DNA from 3 places in the Glutamicibacter sp. FBE19 genome. Region 1 is predicted to be linked to each of the others. Evidence: riboswitches for the same ligand, from Rfam matches in the RefSeq annotation. Region 1 holds a riboswitch; each other region holds the start of a gene.
What was found. Region 1 has a riboswitch for thiamine pyrophosphate ahead of thiM (hydroxyethylthiazole kinase). Riboswitches for the same ligand answer to the same signal wherever they lie in the genome.
Positions count from the first base shown of each region.

Region 2: another riboswitch for thiamine pyrophosphate. It lies ahead of thiC (phosphomethylpyrimidine synthase ThiC); the one in region 1 lies ahead of thiM (hydroxyethylthiazole kinase).
Region 3: another riboswitch for thiamine pyrophosphate. It lies ahead of thiO (glycine oxidase ThiO); the one in region 1 lies ahead of thiM (hydroxyethylthiazole kinase).

Region 1 covers NZ_JACKQN010000017.1:3,411-8,433, forward strand. Annotated here, with positions in the region: gene thiD (bifunctional hydroxymethylpyrimidine kinase/phosphomethylpyrimidine kinase) at 1-1,028, opposite strand, end outside; gene thiE (thiamine phosphate synthase) at 1,010-1,651, opposite strand; gene thiM (hydroxyethylthiazole kinase) at 1,644-2,438, opposite strand; TPP riboswitch at 2,428-2,522, opposite strand; gene H6F58_RS17585 (GntR family transcriptional regulator) at 2,560-2,925, opposite strand; gene H6F58_RS17590 (hypothetical protein) at 2,922-4,517, opposite strand; gene H6F58_RS17595 (aldehyde dehydrogenase family protein) at 4,621-5,023, shown strand, end outside.
Region 2 covers NZ_JACKQN010000011.1:81,852-86,874, forward strand. Annotated here, with positions in the region: gene H6F58_RS15605 (GTP pyrophosphokinase family protein) at 69-800, shown strand; tRNA gene H6F58_RS15610 (tRNA-Met) at 927-1,000, opposite strand; tRNA gene H6F58_RS15615 (tRNA-Thr) at 1,048-1,119, opposite strand; tRNA gene H6F58_RS15620 (tRNA-Thr) at 1,642-1,713, shown strand; TPP riboswitch at 1,889-1,998, shown strand; gene thiC (phosphomethylpyrimidine synthase ThiC) at 1,994-3,736, shown strand; gene H6F58_RS15630 (DEAD/DEAH box helicase) at 3,852-5,023, opposite strand, start outside.
Region 3 covers NZ_JACKQN010000008.1:62,502-67,524, forward strand. Annotated here, with positions in the region: gene H6F58_RS13040 (ThiF family adenylyltransferase) at 1-747, opposite strand, end outside; gene H6F58_RS13045 (thiazole synthase) at 747-1,565, opposite strand; gene thiS (sulfur carrier protein ThiS) at 1,568-1,813, opposite strand; gene thiO (glycine oxidase ThiO) at 1,810-2,934, opposite strand; TPP riboswitch at 2,932-3,037, opposite strand; gene H6F58_RS13060 (GNAT family N-acetyltransferase) at 3,118-4,080, shown strand; gene H6F58_RS13065 (mechanosensitive ion channel) at 4,167-5,023, opposite strand, start outside.

The DNA.
Region 1 (5,023 bases):
GCGGAGCCGGCCCAGAAGCGCTGCGCGTCAAGATCCGGGGCCAATGCGCTGGCTTCGGCCAGCACCTGGGCATAGCGCTGCAGGTACAGCGCGTCCTGCGCCAAATAGTATTCAAAGTCCGCTGGGTCCAGCGTGCCGTCGGCCAGCTGGGCAATGAACTCCAGGTTGTCGATGGAGCCGCGCAGCTCGTGGATCTGCTGCCACCACTGATCCATCGGATCAGCTTCGCTGAAGAAGTGGGCAAAGTGGTTCACCGGGCCATGCCCGCGGCCGACGTTGAGTTCATCGGCAGCTCCGATGGCGCGGAACAGATAGGCCTTGGCCTGTTCCAGTGCGCTGGCCCAGTCGCCGCCCGATGCATAGATCGTCGCCAGGGCGCTGGACAGGGTGCATCCGGTGCCGTGGGTGTTCTTGGTGTGGTGGCGCTGGTTGCTGAACTCGGCCAATACTCCCTGGGCGGAGACCAGGGCATCGGGACACAGGTCCCCGGCCAGATGTCCGCCCTTGGCCAGGACCAGTGCATCATGCTTGGCAGCCAGCCGCCGGGCCTGGTCCAGGACCTGCGGCCAGTCGGCCGCTGCCGGCTCGCGCAGCAAGCTTGCCAGCTCCAGCAGATTGGGCGTGATCACCGAAGCGCGGTCCAACAGGGAATCGAGCACCGCCTCATCTTCCAGGAGCCGGTCCCCGCTGGTGGCTACCATGACCGGATCCAGTACCACCGGGGCATCCACGGTATCCAGCCATCCGTTGACGGCGCGGATGATCTCCTCGTTGGCCAGCATGCCAATTTTAATGGCATCGATCTGGACGTCGGCACTGATCGCGTTGAGCTGAGCGAGCACAAACTCGCCATCGATGGCCTGTACCGCGCTGACACCCAGGGTGTTCTGCGCGGTCAGCGCGGTGATCACGCACATGCCGTAGCCGCCGTTGGCGGCAATGGCCTTCAGGTCCGCTTGGATCCCTGCGCCACCGGAGGGGTCGGAGCCGGCAATGGAGAGAATATTTTTCACTGCGCTGCCGCCCACGCTGCCACCAGCTGCCCGCTGGCAGCTTGCGGGTCGTCGGCATTGCAGATGGCGCGGACCACGGCCATACCTGCTCCGCCGCCAGCGCGGATGGCGCTGGCATCCTGCGCGGTGATCGCCCCGATGGCTATGCAGGGCAGGGAAGTCAGCGATGCGGCGCGGGCAAAACCGTCCAGCCCAATCGGGGTTGGGTGGTCTTTTTTGGTTGGAGTGGCACGCACTGCGCCGACCCCCAAGTAGTCGATCGCCTCGGCATCGAGGTTGGCCTGTGCCAGCTGGGCATCGGTGGAAGCGCTCAAGCCGATGATGCCTTCGCCCATGATCTGGCGTGCCAGGCGCACCGGGATGTCCTTCTGGCCGATGTGGATTCCACTGACCGTTGCCCCGGCCGCGCGGGCCGCCAAGAACACGTCGATCCGGTCATTGATCAGCAGCTTCGCCTTGCCTTCGGTGAGGCGGGCCGCGGCGTAGGCCAGTTCGAAGAATTCGCGCGCGGTCTCGTCTTTGGCTCGCAGCTGGATCCACTCGATGCCGCCGGCCACCGCCCCTTCGATGACTTCCAGGGTGGTGCGTGGCGTGCAGCTGGCGGTGTTGGCTACTAGGTATGCGCCGATATTATCCATGGTTCAATTCCTCGTACTTCAAATTCTGTAGTTCTTCAGGTTCCGTGGCGGCCAGGGCATCAAGGAAGGCCACGGCAAAACTCCCCGGACCGCTGCTTGCCGCCAGCGCCTTTTCTGCGGCGAGGCCATAGAATCCGTGGGCAGCGATGGCCGCGTCAAAGGGGTCCTCGTGCACTGCGAGCATGCCCGCGTTGAAGGCGCCCAGCGCGCATCCTCCACCGGTGATCCTGGTCAACCCGATCCCGTTGGTATGCACCAGCACGGTGCGGTGCGCGTCGATGATCGCGTCCGCTTCACCGGAGATGGCAACAACGCACCCGTGCTCCTTGGCCAATTCGCGTCCGGCGTCCAGGGCTGCCTGCACGGTATCTGCTGCATCAACACCTCGGCCGCTGGAATCCTTGCCCGCCAAGGCCAGGATTTCCGAGGCATTGCCGCGGATCAAGGCCGGACGCTGCTGCACAATGCGTCGTGCGAAATCGGTGCGCACCGAAAGGGCGCCCACGGCTACTGGATCCAATACCCAGGGGGTGCCAGCCGCGCTCGCCGAGAGGACCGCTTCCTCCATGGCAACCATTTGCTCGGTGCTTGGAGTGCCCAGATTCACCAGTACCGCGGAAGCCATGGCGGCAAACCCTCCGGCCTCTCCGGGCAGGTTGGTCATCGCCGGCGATGCGCCGGAGGCAAGAAGGACATTGGCGGTGAAGTTGGTGACGACAGCATTCGTCAGGCAAAAAACCAAGGGGGAGCGTTGCCGGTATTTTTGGGCAACGATAGGCAGAGTCATGCGACATCCCTCCGCTAGCGTGAACTAGATCAGGTTCGACGGGTTTCATCTCAGTCGGCTTCTCCGGCACCCCGTGTCACTGATTTAGAGAGTACGCAGAAGGGGTGCCCAGAACAAATCCTCAGGGTTCGCGTCGTGCCACCAATGCCTTGAGTGTCGCGGCGTCAACATGCTGCGCCGCCGCCAATTTCCACAGCTGGTCCACCGCGGCCACCAGGTCTTCGTGGGTATCAACAGATCCGGGTCGTTCGCTCACTATGGTGCCTGCGCGGCGCCTCGAGGAAATCAGCCCTTCGGCTTCCAGCTCCTTATAGGCGCGAGCCACCGTTCCGGCTGCAACCCCCAAGTCCGTGGCCAGCGCGCGGACGGTCGGCAATCGGTTGCCCGGCGCCAACTCGCCAAGGTTGATGAGCGCGGCAATCTGCGAGCGGATCTGCTCATAGGGTGCGGTGGCTGCCTCAAGGTCCACACTGATCTGTGTGCTCATGCGGACGTTGACCTCTGCAAGGACATGACTTCGCTGTCCTTGGGGCGTTCGAGGAATATGACCGCCGGAACGCAGAAGATCATGATGGCAAGAAGATCCAGGCGGACCGGGAACGCGTAGCCGACAACCAGCATGGCCGCGACGGCACTGGTGACCGCTCGCAGGGAACGCAGTTCCAAAACCCTTCGGTACCAGATTTCTTCAGCGGCCGTAACGTTCCACGGGATAATGGATCTACGCGCGAACCAGGCAAATCCCATATGCGCGAGGACGAGCAGGACTACCAGGGCAATGACAACCACTTTGCTTGGCGCAACGAAACCCCATAAGTAGTCCAACGGGGGAAAGAGCAAGAAGTACAAGCACGCAGCTATGAGCAATCCGGCGCAAATATAAGGCCACATGGGCAACTTTGCCGAATGCTTGGGAGCGGCAGAAATCTGCCGTGAAACCACGTTCGCGTACCCGAGGTAAAGCGCATTCAACGCAAGGTAGAACACTGCGGCACTGGTGAACAACACCAGCATCCAAGTCTCGCGCTCGCCGGTAGGCAACTTGTAGTCATCGCTGACAGGCAAATTCGGCCATGCGATGAAAATGGCAACGAACATGAGCAGGGCTGTCGCGTATTGCAGGGAGAACAGCTGATCGCGCAGCCTGCTGAACCCGGTGCGTTTTGCCCGCGGGAGATTTTCAAAGTTCGTCGGCGGTCGCCAGAAAAGCATCAAGACCGAAATGCCCAGGACAGCGTAGTTCGCCGTCCAGTCCAGGTTGTTGCCGATTTTGTACATGCTATCCATGTACTCGATCCCCGCACCTGATCCATCAATGTAGCGTGTGGACTCGTTGTGGAACCAGCGCGCCTTGTAGTGCAGGGCCTCTCCCGCCTGTACCGCCAGCGATACGGCAACGGTGCGGTAGAGGCGGTTCAGCCAGATGGTGCGCAACAGCCGGTTATTGTGCTCGGAGATTCCCGGAAGTGGCCGACGCCTAAGAATGACAATGGAAGCTACGATTGCAGCCAATGCGAGGATTCCGAAGCTCACGTAGAGGTAAGGAAGGATCTCTCCGGCAGCACGCAATCCGTCCTGCGAAGGATTGCTGTAGGAGTAATCATCGGCACTGATTTCAGTCTCTGGCAATGGTGCAATGGCTGCGACGTCTCGAACAGAGTAAACCGTCACGCAGGCCAGGATCAGAACAACCAGCGTTGCTGCAACGAGCTTCTTGGGTATCGGGCTCGTCAAGGAACGTGGGGCAAGAGTCGCGGTGCGCAGCGGCTTCAACCGGCGTGGCCAGGTGTACTGGCTGGCGACATAGATGAAAGCGACCCACAGGCCAGGGGTGGCTGCTGAAGCAATGCCCATCGCAACATCGAGATTGCTTTGATCGCTTATGGGCACGTCCACGGCTTCGCCGAACCAATTGCTTGAGGCAGTGGCAAAGTAGCCGATGATTGCACACCACAATGCGTGCTGTCGTGCGCTTCTGAGCAGTTCACCGTTCTTAGCACGACCGAATGCCCGCAATAAGAAATAAACAACCAGCGCCGCTACGGCAAATGTGCCGAATTGTGTTGATAGAGATGCCATCGTGCCTCCTCGGTGATAATTAATGTATCAAACAGTTGATACATAATGAATCCTTCGGCGCATTAATCGATGGAATTTCCGTTTGGTGACGTACGCTCAAATCATGGGTCTGTTTACTTCCACTCCGTTGCCCGAGCCGGTCGGCGATTCCGCCCCTCCGGTGGACGAGCATCCTTCACGAATTGCCACGGTTCTGAGCCATTTGCGCCGTTCTGCCGACACCCGCATCACCCACCCGCGCCGCTTCCGGATCCAGCAATTGCGCGCGCTGGAGAAGATGCTCGAAGAGCATCTTGACGACTTTGTGCAGGCACTGAATGACGACCTCGGAAAGAGCCCCACCGAAGCCAAATTTGCCGAGGTCGACGTGGTGCGCGCCGAAATCGATTTTGCGCTGAGGCATCTGGCCGAATGGATGGACAGCACCGGCGTGAAGGTGCCGCTGGCGCTCCAGCCGGCCATCGCGAAGATCGAGCCGCGACCCTTGGGCGTGGTCTTGATTATTG
Region 2 (5,023 bases), on a different contig from region 1:
CAGAAGACAACGGCGGCGTTATCCCGCTGCCTTCTACGGCAAACCTGAGTTCAGGCGAACTACAAGAAATGACCCAGGCATTCCGGCTACAGTTCCAGCGATTCATGATGGAATACCAGTTTGCCGTCGACGAAGTTCTGACCAAAGTCTCGATTCTTCGTGAAGAGTTCCTCTACCTGCACAAGTACAATCCCATCGAGCACATTACCTCCCGGGTAAAAACTCCGGAAAGCATCATGCGCAAGGTGAGCCAGAGGAATATCCATCCTTCCCTCTCAGCCATCAGGGAGAACATCAGCGACATCGCCGGTGTCCGAATCACCTGCAGCTTTGTGAAGGACATCTACAAGGTGCTCAATACCTTGACCGCGCAAAATGACATTCGAGTCATCCAGATCAAGGATTACATCAAGAATCCAAAGCCAAGCGGTTACAAGAGCGTGCATGCCATCGTTGAAATCCCGGTCTTCCTCTCGGACGGACCGGTGAATGTCATTGTTGAGCTGCAGATCCGCACTATCGCCCAAGACTTCTGGGCCAGCCTGGAACACAAGATCTTTTACAAGTACGAAGGCGAAGTCCCTGCCTATTTGGCTTCAGAACTTGCCGAAGCCGCAGCCGTAGCCACCAAGCTTGATATGCAGATGCAGCGACTGCATACCGAGGTTCATGGCCACGATGCCAACGACGAAAACGCTAACGGGCAAGAAGTAGACGCGGAGGTAATACAAGGACTGCTCATGCTTGCCAAGGAAGCTTCAACGGGCAAGGACCACCGCGACAAGGGCGCTACCCAGTAGCGCTAGTCCAAAAAAACAGAGCAAGGCCTCCGAGCGAAAGATTGTTGCGCTCGGAGGCCTTGTTCGCTACCGATATTTTCAGAAACGAAAAAGCCCCGAAATCCGGGGATTTCGGGGCAAAATCTGTAGCGGCGCCGGGACTCGATCCCGGGACCTCACGATTATGAGTCGTGCGCTCTAACCAGCTGAGCTACGCCGCCACAAGTGAGAAGCAATCCAGTAGAAGCCAAGAAAGCTTCTCACTCAGAGCCCCCTGCCGGAATCGATCCGGCGACCTCGTTCTTACCAAGAACGCGCTCTACCACTGAGCTAAGGGGGCAACGAGTAAATACTCTACACGGATTCCCGCACAAACAAAAATCGGCGCTCAACCCTCTAATTCGATACCGCTCAGGCGAATAACTACTAGTCAGAATTGATTATTGGCAATTTTGGCACTTGCGCGGCACAACCAGTGGCACAAAAGTGCTTTGGTGACGATGCTCACTGAGGGGAATTTGGTGATCAGCCTGCAATTATGCGCACCTTTGCAACACTTCTAATTTTCATGGCAAGCAAGCCCAGTACCCGTCGAACGCAGCAGGAATGTTGCAAGGGCTCCGGATACGAATAGGCGAGTCCCAAGAACTCCCCAAATGCGGCCAGAAGAACCAGATTTCATCGATGCTCCATGTGGCGCCAATAGACTTTTTCCCTGATCGGATACTGGCGCCCGGAAAACTTCTGCAGGCAGTGACCCGCCGTCCGCATTCCGGACTTGAGTAGTACGCTTGTGACCTCAGCTACAAATTCATTCAGGATTTTGCAAACGTCAGAAACCTGTGTAGAGTATTTACTCGTTGCCCCCTTAGCTCAGTGGTAGAGCGCGTTCTTGGTAAGAACGAGGTCGCCGGATCGATTCCGGCAGGGGGCTCGAAATAAGAGAGACAATCTGATTGCAGATTGTCTCTCTTTTCGTTTACCCAGAACTTTTATTCTGGACCGAATATGGCCAGGATTTCATCCTCGCTTCGCACAAAACATTTCGCTGGCCGATCGTCACCGTGTGGCCCATTTGCCTCCGATAGAAATTTTCGTGCTAGTGTCATCTGCGACCACACGGGAGCCCCATGGCAAGGGCTGAGATCGGACTGCAGCTGTCCGCGACCGTTGAACCTGTCCGGGTAATGCCGGCGAAGGAAGTGAGTTTCTCAATGGAACAATTTGAACAGCATTCCGCCCACTCTCTCGCGTTCCGCGAAGCCGATGGGATTTCAGTTCCGGTTACGCAGATCCAGCTTGCGGACTCCCCTAATGGCCAGCCCAACGAGCCGGTGGTTGTGTATCGCACCAGCGGTCCGGGAAGTGAACCAACGCAGGGACTGAAGCCGTTTCGGGAATCCTGGATTCTTGAGCGTGGAGACGTGCAGCGCTATGCGGGACGCGAGCGGAACCTGCATGACGATGGGCGTTCAGCGGTCCGCCGCGGTACTGCCAGCGATGAGTGGGCTGGACGTTCCGCTCCGCCGCTCAAGGCCGTAGACGGGGCAGCAGTGACTCAAATGCACTACGCTCGTGCGGGAGTCATCACCCCGGAAATGCGCTATGTAGCATTGCGCGAAGAATGCGATGTAGAGCTGGTGCGCAGCGAGCTTGCCGCCGGACGAGCGATCATCCCCTCGAATATCAACCATCCTGAATCCGAACCGATGATCATCGGCAAGGCGTTTCTCGTAAAGATCAATGCGAATATCGGCAATTCAGCAGTGACCAGCTCCATCGCCGAAGAAGTCTCCAAATTGCAGTGGGCCACCAAATGGGGTGCAGACACTGTCATGGACCTTTCGACCGGCGATGACATCCACACCACCCGCGAATGGATCATTCGAAATTCGCCGGTCCCCATCGGCACCGTGCCGATCTACCAGGCCCTGGAAAAGGTCAATGGCGAAGCGAACGCACTGACCTGGGAAATTTTCCGGGACACCGTTATTGAGCAATGCGAGCAGGGCGTGGACTATATGACCATCCATGCCGGCGTGCTCTTGCGCTATGTCCCGCTGACAGCCAACCGCGTCACCGGGATCGTTTCGCGCGGCGGATCCATCATGGCCGGATGGTGTCTGGCTCATCACCAGGAGAATTTCCTCTACACGCACTTTGACGAGTTGTGTGAAATCTTTGCGCAGTACGACGTGGCCTTCTCATTGGGCGACGGGCTGCGCCCGGGATCCATTGCCGACGCCAATGATGCGGCCCAATTCGCTGAACTTGATACCCTTGCCGAATTGACCAAGCGCGCGTGGAAGTACGATGTTCAGGTAATGGTGGAAGGACCGGGGCACATCCCGTTCCACATGGTCCGCGAGAACGTGGAACGCCAACAGGAACTGTGCGACGGCGCGCCCTTCTATACGCTAGGCCCGTTGGTCACCGATGTCGCACCCGGCTACGATCACATCACCAGCGCCATTGGCGCCACCGAAATCGCCCGCTATGGCACCGCCATGCTCTGCTATGTCACACCCAAGGAACATCTGGGATTGCCTAATCGCGATGACGTGAAAACCGGTGTGATTACCTACAAGATTGCAGCGCATGCCGCAGATCTGGCCAAGGGGCATCCTGGGGCCACCGCCCGCGATGATGCACTGAGCAAGGCGCGCTTCGAGTTCCGCTGGAACGACCAGTTCTCCCTGAGCTTGGACCCGGTCACAGCGCAGGAATTCCATGATGAGACGTTGCCTGCGGAACCTGCCAAGACAGCCCACTTCTGCTCGATGTGCGGCCCGAAGTTCTGCTCCATGCGCATCTCCCAGGACATTCGCGACGAGTACGGCTCAGCGGAAGCGCAAGCTGCGTTGGCCGGCATGGCGCAGAAGAGCCGGGAGTTCGTAGAAAGCGGCGGAAAAGTCTATCTCGGCGATGAGATTCCGGTAGGCAGTACCGCCCCGTAGAGCTGGTGCTGCGGCCCCTGTTGTTCTGGAAACGATGATGCCCCTGGATCAAGCCTTTCGGCTTGATCCAGGGGCATTATGCTGTGCTAGCTAATAAGCTGCAGCGAGTGCTGGCTTAGTAGTCGCGACGTCCACCGCTGCGACCCGAATCGCTGAAGCGATCCTTGCCGCCACGGCCACCGAAGCGCTTTTCGCCGCCACCACGACGGTCATTGAAGCCGCCGCCGCGTCCACCACGGAATCCACCACGGTCGCCACCGCCGCGTCCACCACGGAATCCACCGCGGTCGCCTTCGTCATCGCCACGTGGCTTGCGGCCGGAATCCAGCTCCATGCTGATCAGCTCGCCGCCAATGCGGGTCTTGGACAGTGCACGCCACTGGTCCTTGCTCAGCTCTGCTGGCAACTCAACCAAGGTGTGGTCCGAACGGATCTCAATGCCACCGATTTCGGAGGAGTTGAAGCCGCCTTCGTTAGCCAAAGCGCCAACGATCGAGCCTGGCTGCACGCGGTTGCGGCGGCCGATGGCCAAACGGTACATGGCGTTGCCTTCGGCAGCGGTCTTGCGGGCACGTGGGCCGCGCTCTCCGCGATCGCCACGGTCGCCACGCTCTGGGCGATCGCGATCCATGCGGGCCTTCTTCGAAGCAGGAATCACCGGTTCGGTCATCAACAGCGGGCGTCCACCCTGGGCCATTAAGGCCAGAGCGGCAGCGATTTCCAGCTGATCGAGATCTTCGTGATCAGCAGCGAACTTCTCGACGATTTCGCGGAAGGTGGTCAGATCCTGGCCGCTGATGGTCTTGTCGATGCGATCGGTGAACTTCTGGATGCGGCGGTCGTTGACCGAGTCCAGGGAAGGCAGCTGCATCTGGGTCACCGGCTGGCGGGTAGCCTTTTCGATGGCACGCAGCAAGTACTTCTCGCGCGGGGTCATGAACAGGATCGCGTCGCCTGAGCGGCCGGCACGGCCGGTACGGCCAATGCGGTGCACGTAGGACTCGGTGTCATGCGGGATGTCGAAGTTGATGACGTGGGAGATGCGCTCCACGTCCAAACCACGAGCTGCAACGTCGGTAGCAACCAGGATATCGATCTTGCCCGAGCGCAGGTTCTCAACGGTGCGCTCACGCTGCTGCTGAGGGATGTCGCCGTTGATGGCTGCAGCGGTGAAGCCGCGGGCCTTCAGCTTGTCAGCCAAGTCCTCGGTAGCCATCTTGGTGCGAACGAAGGTGATGACACCGTCGAATTCCTCGGATTCGAGGATGCGGGTCATGGCGTCCAGCT
Region 3 (5,023 bases), on a different contig from region 1:
GACAAATTCCAAGGACCGGACACTGGCAGCCAAGGCATCGTAGAGCCAGAGCTTGCCGCTGAGCGTGAGGCCAATACCTGTAATCAGCTTGAGCGCTTCGGTGCTCATTACCGAACCCACCACTCCGCATAGTGCTCCGAAGACACCGCCTTCGGAGCAGCTCGGAACCGAATCAGCATCCGGGATTTCCGGGAAGATATCCCGCAGCATCGGGCCGGTTCGCGGGTCAAAAACCGATACCTGGCCCGAAAACTGGAAGAGCGTGCCCCACACCAGCGGGGTCCCGGTGATTTCGGCAGCGTCGGAGGCGAGGTATCTCGTGGAGAAGTTGTCGCTGCCATCAATGACAAGGTCGTAGGCGGCGAAAAGCTCCAGGGCGTTGTCTTCGCTGAGCCGCTGGTTGAGCGGGTCAATGACGACAGTGCTGTTGTGTTCGGCGGCCAGCCTCTGCACGGAATCGACTTTTGGCCGGCCGACATCGGATTCGCGATGCATGATCTGGCGCTGCAAGTTCGACAGCTCTATCGAGTCATCATCGAGTACGCCGATCCGGCCTACTCCGGCGGCAATCAGATAACTGGCGATGGGACTGCCCAGTCCCCCGGCGCCAATAATCAGGACCTTGGCGTTGATGATGCGCCGTTGGCCCTCTTCGCCTACCCCGGGCAGGGTCAGATGCCGTGAATAGCGGGCCAGCTGCCCCGGATCGATCCCTGAAGCAGGTTCGCAGAGCGGTTGGCGCAGCATTAGAATTCCCCGACCAAGGTTTGCATCATTCCCTGTGCGGGCGAGGAAGCAAGTGCGGTATCGCGTCGTGGAATCCTGCCGGCCAAACGGGCCGCGCGGCCAGCTCGCACAGCGTCCCTCATGGCCGCGGCCATCAGCGGAGCGTTATGCGCGCGAGTCACTGCGCTGGCCAGCAGCACGGCATCGCAGCCTAGTTCCATGGCCAGCGCCGCGTCGGAGGCTGTTCCCACCCCGGCATCCAGGATCACCGGAACATTGGCACGGGAAACAATGGTGGAAATATTGTGCGGGTTCAAAATTCCCAGACCTGAACCGATCGGAGCGCCAGCAGGCATGATAGCTGCCACGCCGGCATCCTGGAGCCGCTGCGCCAGTGCAGGGTCATCATTGGTGTAGGCGAAGACCTGGAATCCATCGGCCACAAGCTGCTCGGTTGCCGAGTACAGTTCCAGCGGATCTGGCAGCAAGGTGTGCTCGTCGGCAATCACTTCAAGTTTGATCCAGTCCGTTTCCAGCGCTTCACGGGCCAGCTGCGCGGTCAGTACCGCATCACGGGCGGTGAAACACCCTGCGGTATTAGGCAAAGGAATGACGTTGTTGCGCTGGAGCAGCTCATAGACATTGCCTGCCCCGGCAGCAGAGAAATGGCGGATGGCAACGGTGGTCAATTCCGTGCCAGAAATGGTGAGCGCGCTATCCAGCGTGGTTAATGAGGTGGCCCCTCCGGTGCCCAGGATAAGCCGCGAGGAAAGGGTGCGCCCGGCGACGACAAAAGGATCGTTGTTGAGATCCAGCTCGGTGAATTCTTGCGATTCCATGCTTAGCCTCCCTGGGCTGCCGTAACGAGTTCTATGCTGTGCCCGTCTTCAAGAGCTTTGCTGTTCCAGCTGCTGCGGGGAACGACTGCGCCGTTCACGGCCGCGGCCACCCCCAGCTTGCTGCCGTCGACTGCTTTTGAATCTGCGTCGAGTTCCTTGCCGATTTGCGCGCTGATGAATTCGCGCAGGCTGGTACCGGCCTCCAGCTGAACTTGCTGGGAATTAAAAATGATGTTGATCGATGTCATCCGAGGGCCTCCAGTGCGGCGGTTGCGGAAAGTGTTGGAAAACGTTGCGGATCAACGTCATTCAACAGTGGATTTCTTTTGTTGTTTTCAGCGAGATCCGCAGTCAGTTCGGATCCCAAGGGGCTGAGCAGCACCCCATGGCGCGAATAGCCAGTGGAGAGCACCAGCCCCGGGTCAATGCGCCCGATCAGCGGGCGGTCATCGGCGGTTGCCGGCCTTGGCCTTGCGATGACTTCGTTCAGCGAGCAGTCGATAATTCCCGGGACAAGCCTGCGGGCGTTGTCGAGCAAGTTGTACATGGCGCCCACATTGACTTCCGGGTTCTGGTCTTCCCGAACGCTGGCGCCGAGCACGAGGCTGCCGTCCTTGCGCGGAACCAGATACACGTTCTGCCGGTGGACAATGCCTCGAATAATCCTGGTCAGCAGGGCGGGGCCTGGCGGGCTTTGAATCCGCAGGATGTCGCCGTGCACCGGGCGCAATGGCAGCTTGCCCAGCCCCTTCACCGTGCCCAGCGCGGTGGCGATAATGGTTTGATCGGCTGCGAAAACTTTTCCTGTGGCCGTGCGAACGGCGCTGGTGCGTGATCCTTCGGTGATCAGCTCTTCGGCCTGCTCATGGACCAGGTCATTGTGGAAGTGCTGGAGCAGGATGCGCACGACGGAACGGGGATCGATCTGGTGGTCCTCAGCGCAGAGCACCGCCCCGGAAATATTGCTGGCCAAGGCTGGTTCCAAGGACCTGGCTTGGCTCGGCAGCAGTTTTTCGGCGGACAATCCCAATGAGCTCTGCAGCTCCACGAGATCGTGGAGCGCTTCGCGGTCGGCAGGTTCTGCCGCGACGACCAGGGTTGAGCTTTGCAGGTAGTCGGGACGCACGCCCGTGGCCGCTTCCAGGCGATCAACGAACTGGGGGTAGCGGGCGCTGGATGCGGACAGCAACTGGTGCAGGGGGCCTTGGCCCCAGACGGTTTCGGCAGCTGGGGCCAGCATCCCGGCCGCTGCGTAGCTGGCGCCCTGGCCAGGTGCCGGGTCGATGATGGTGATGGTGTGGCCGCGTGAACTGAGCTCGAATGCGGTGGCTAGGCCGATGATTCCGGAGCCAACAATGTTGACATGCACAGTGGCACGCTTCCTTCCTACGGCGGCATGACCCGCATCAGGTGTAGCGGTCGGCTCAGTGCCCTCTCAGCCTGGTCGGTTTCAGGCTCCCGCGGAGTATTTGCGATTATAAGCATGAGGCAGCCCTGAAAAGCGAACTGCAGTTGACTTAGTTCCGTCATCTTTTGTGATGTACTTACCGGCATGGCGCAACAGGAATATCCCTCAGAATTGCCCGTCGATTCTCAACTATTCAGAGCGGTTGCCGGTCTGGAACAGCAGCTTCTCAGTGCCTCGCTGCGTGGCAACCGAAAATTGCTTGGCGAAATCCTGCATGAGAACTTCTTCGAAATCGGCGCAAGCGGAAGAACGTACGACAGGGATCAAGTCATGGAATTGCTGGCCACTGAAGATCCTTCCGCTGAGCGGTTGCGCTTTAGCAAGCCCTTGGCCATCCGACTATCAGAAAACCTCATCCAATTGCGCTGGAAGGCCAGCGGCCATCGCCCGGCACTTCGCAGCTCATTATGGTTCCGCGAGCAAGGCAAGTGGCAGATGCTGTTTCACCAAGGCACGCTCACAGGCCACGGCGGAAGCAAGCCTGCAGGGCCTGGCAGCGTCCGGGCAACAGGCGTTGCCGAGGAATTCAGCGTGAGGCAGCTCAGCGCGTTGGACGCGGGCTCCGTATACGAGGCGTTCATTTCCCATCCGGATATGCGGCGCCAAGGCGATGCCGATACGCCGGCAAAAGCACGGGCCTACGTAGATGCCCTGTTGAACGGCGAACAAAGCCAATTCCCGTTGGCGATCACTGCCAATGACCGGTTGATCGGGCTTGTTTGCGGGACGCTGGATCATTCAAATGCCAATGCTTGGATTTGGTACTGGATGCATAAGGAGTATCGCGGTCGTTCGCTCACTACGAGGGCAGTTGCCACACTGGCGAATTATCTTTTTGATGATCTTGATTTCTACCGCTTGGAGCTTGGCCTGCGGGCCAATAATCCCGGTTCACGCAGCGTGGCCGAGAACAATGGTTTTCTGCGTGAAGGAACCGAGCGGGGCAAATTCCTCGTCGATGGTGAACGCATCGACGTCTACACCTACGCCCGGCTAAGAACTGATTTGCCCGGCGCTGTAGCTCCGCTGCCACTTCGCCTGCCCTAGGGCTGGGCCCAGACACAGAAACGCCGCGGAATCCTCGGTGGATTCCGCGACGCTCCTGACGTCCCCTTAGGTTCTGTTCGGGATGTTTATATGCCTGGCGACGCCGGCGGTGCCGGTGGTGCCGAATCCGGGCCGTTGGAGCTCAGCTTGTCGGTATCGATCTTGTTCAGGGTGCGAGCTGCTGCTTCGCGGCCGCCAAGCCCGAAGGCCAGGGCCGCTGCCAGGGCTGCGCCGATGACAATTGCGCCGAAGGCCATGTTGATGATCGAGTCCGCAATGCCCATGTATTTCAGGCCCATTGCAACGAACAGCGCAATGGCCGTGTAGCGGATAATCTTCGACGCAGTGGTGTCGCCCATGAACTTGCCGATCACGTTAGCGACGACGAAGCCTGCGGCAACGATTGCTGCACCGAAGAGGATCTTGCCACCCAGTTCCAGAATCTCATTGAGGATATTGGTGATAGCCGGGAAGTTCAGCATCTGTGCTGCCATCACGCCGAAGAACAGCACGATAGCAATCTTCACGATGCCGGCAATGATGCCCGATGCGCTCTTGCCTTCTGGAACAACGCCCCAGCCGGCAACGACGCGATCAGTGCTTACACCGTGGAGGGTAGACTCCAGCAGCTGTCCAACAAACTTTGCAATCAGGAAGCCAACTGCCAACAGCACCAGTGCCATGATGACCTGTGGGATGGCGGTGAAGACCAGCTGAAGCATTTGCTCAGCAGGCTGCGAAATGGCCGCGATTCCCAGGACCTGCAGTGCAGATATGGCAACAACCAGAAGGATCAGGGCGAAGACGATATTCGCGATGATATCGACGATCTTTGCTTGGGCCTCGCGAGACTGGACTTCATCTACCGGCTCATCGCCTGGAGTCAGCTTGCGGACTAGTCCGCTGAAGTCGACAGTTCCCAGGCCAGTGGTCAATAGCTGAC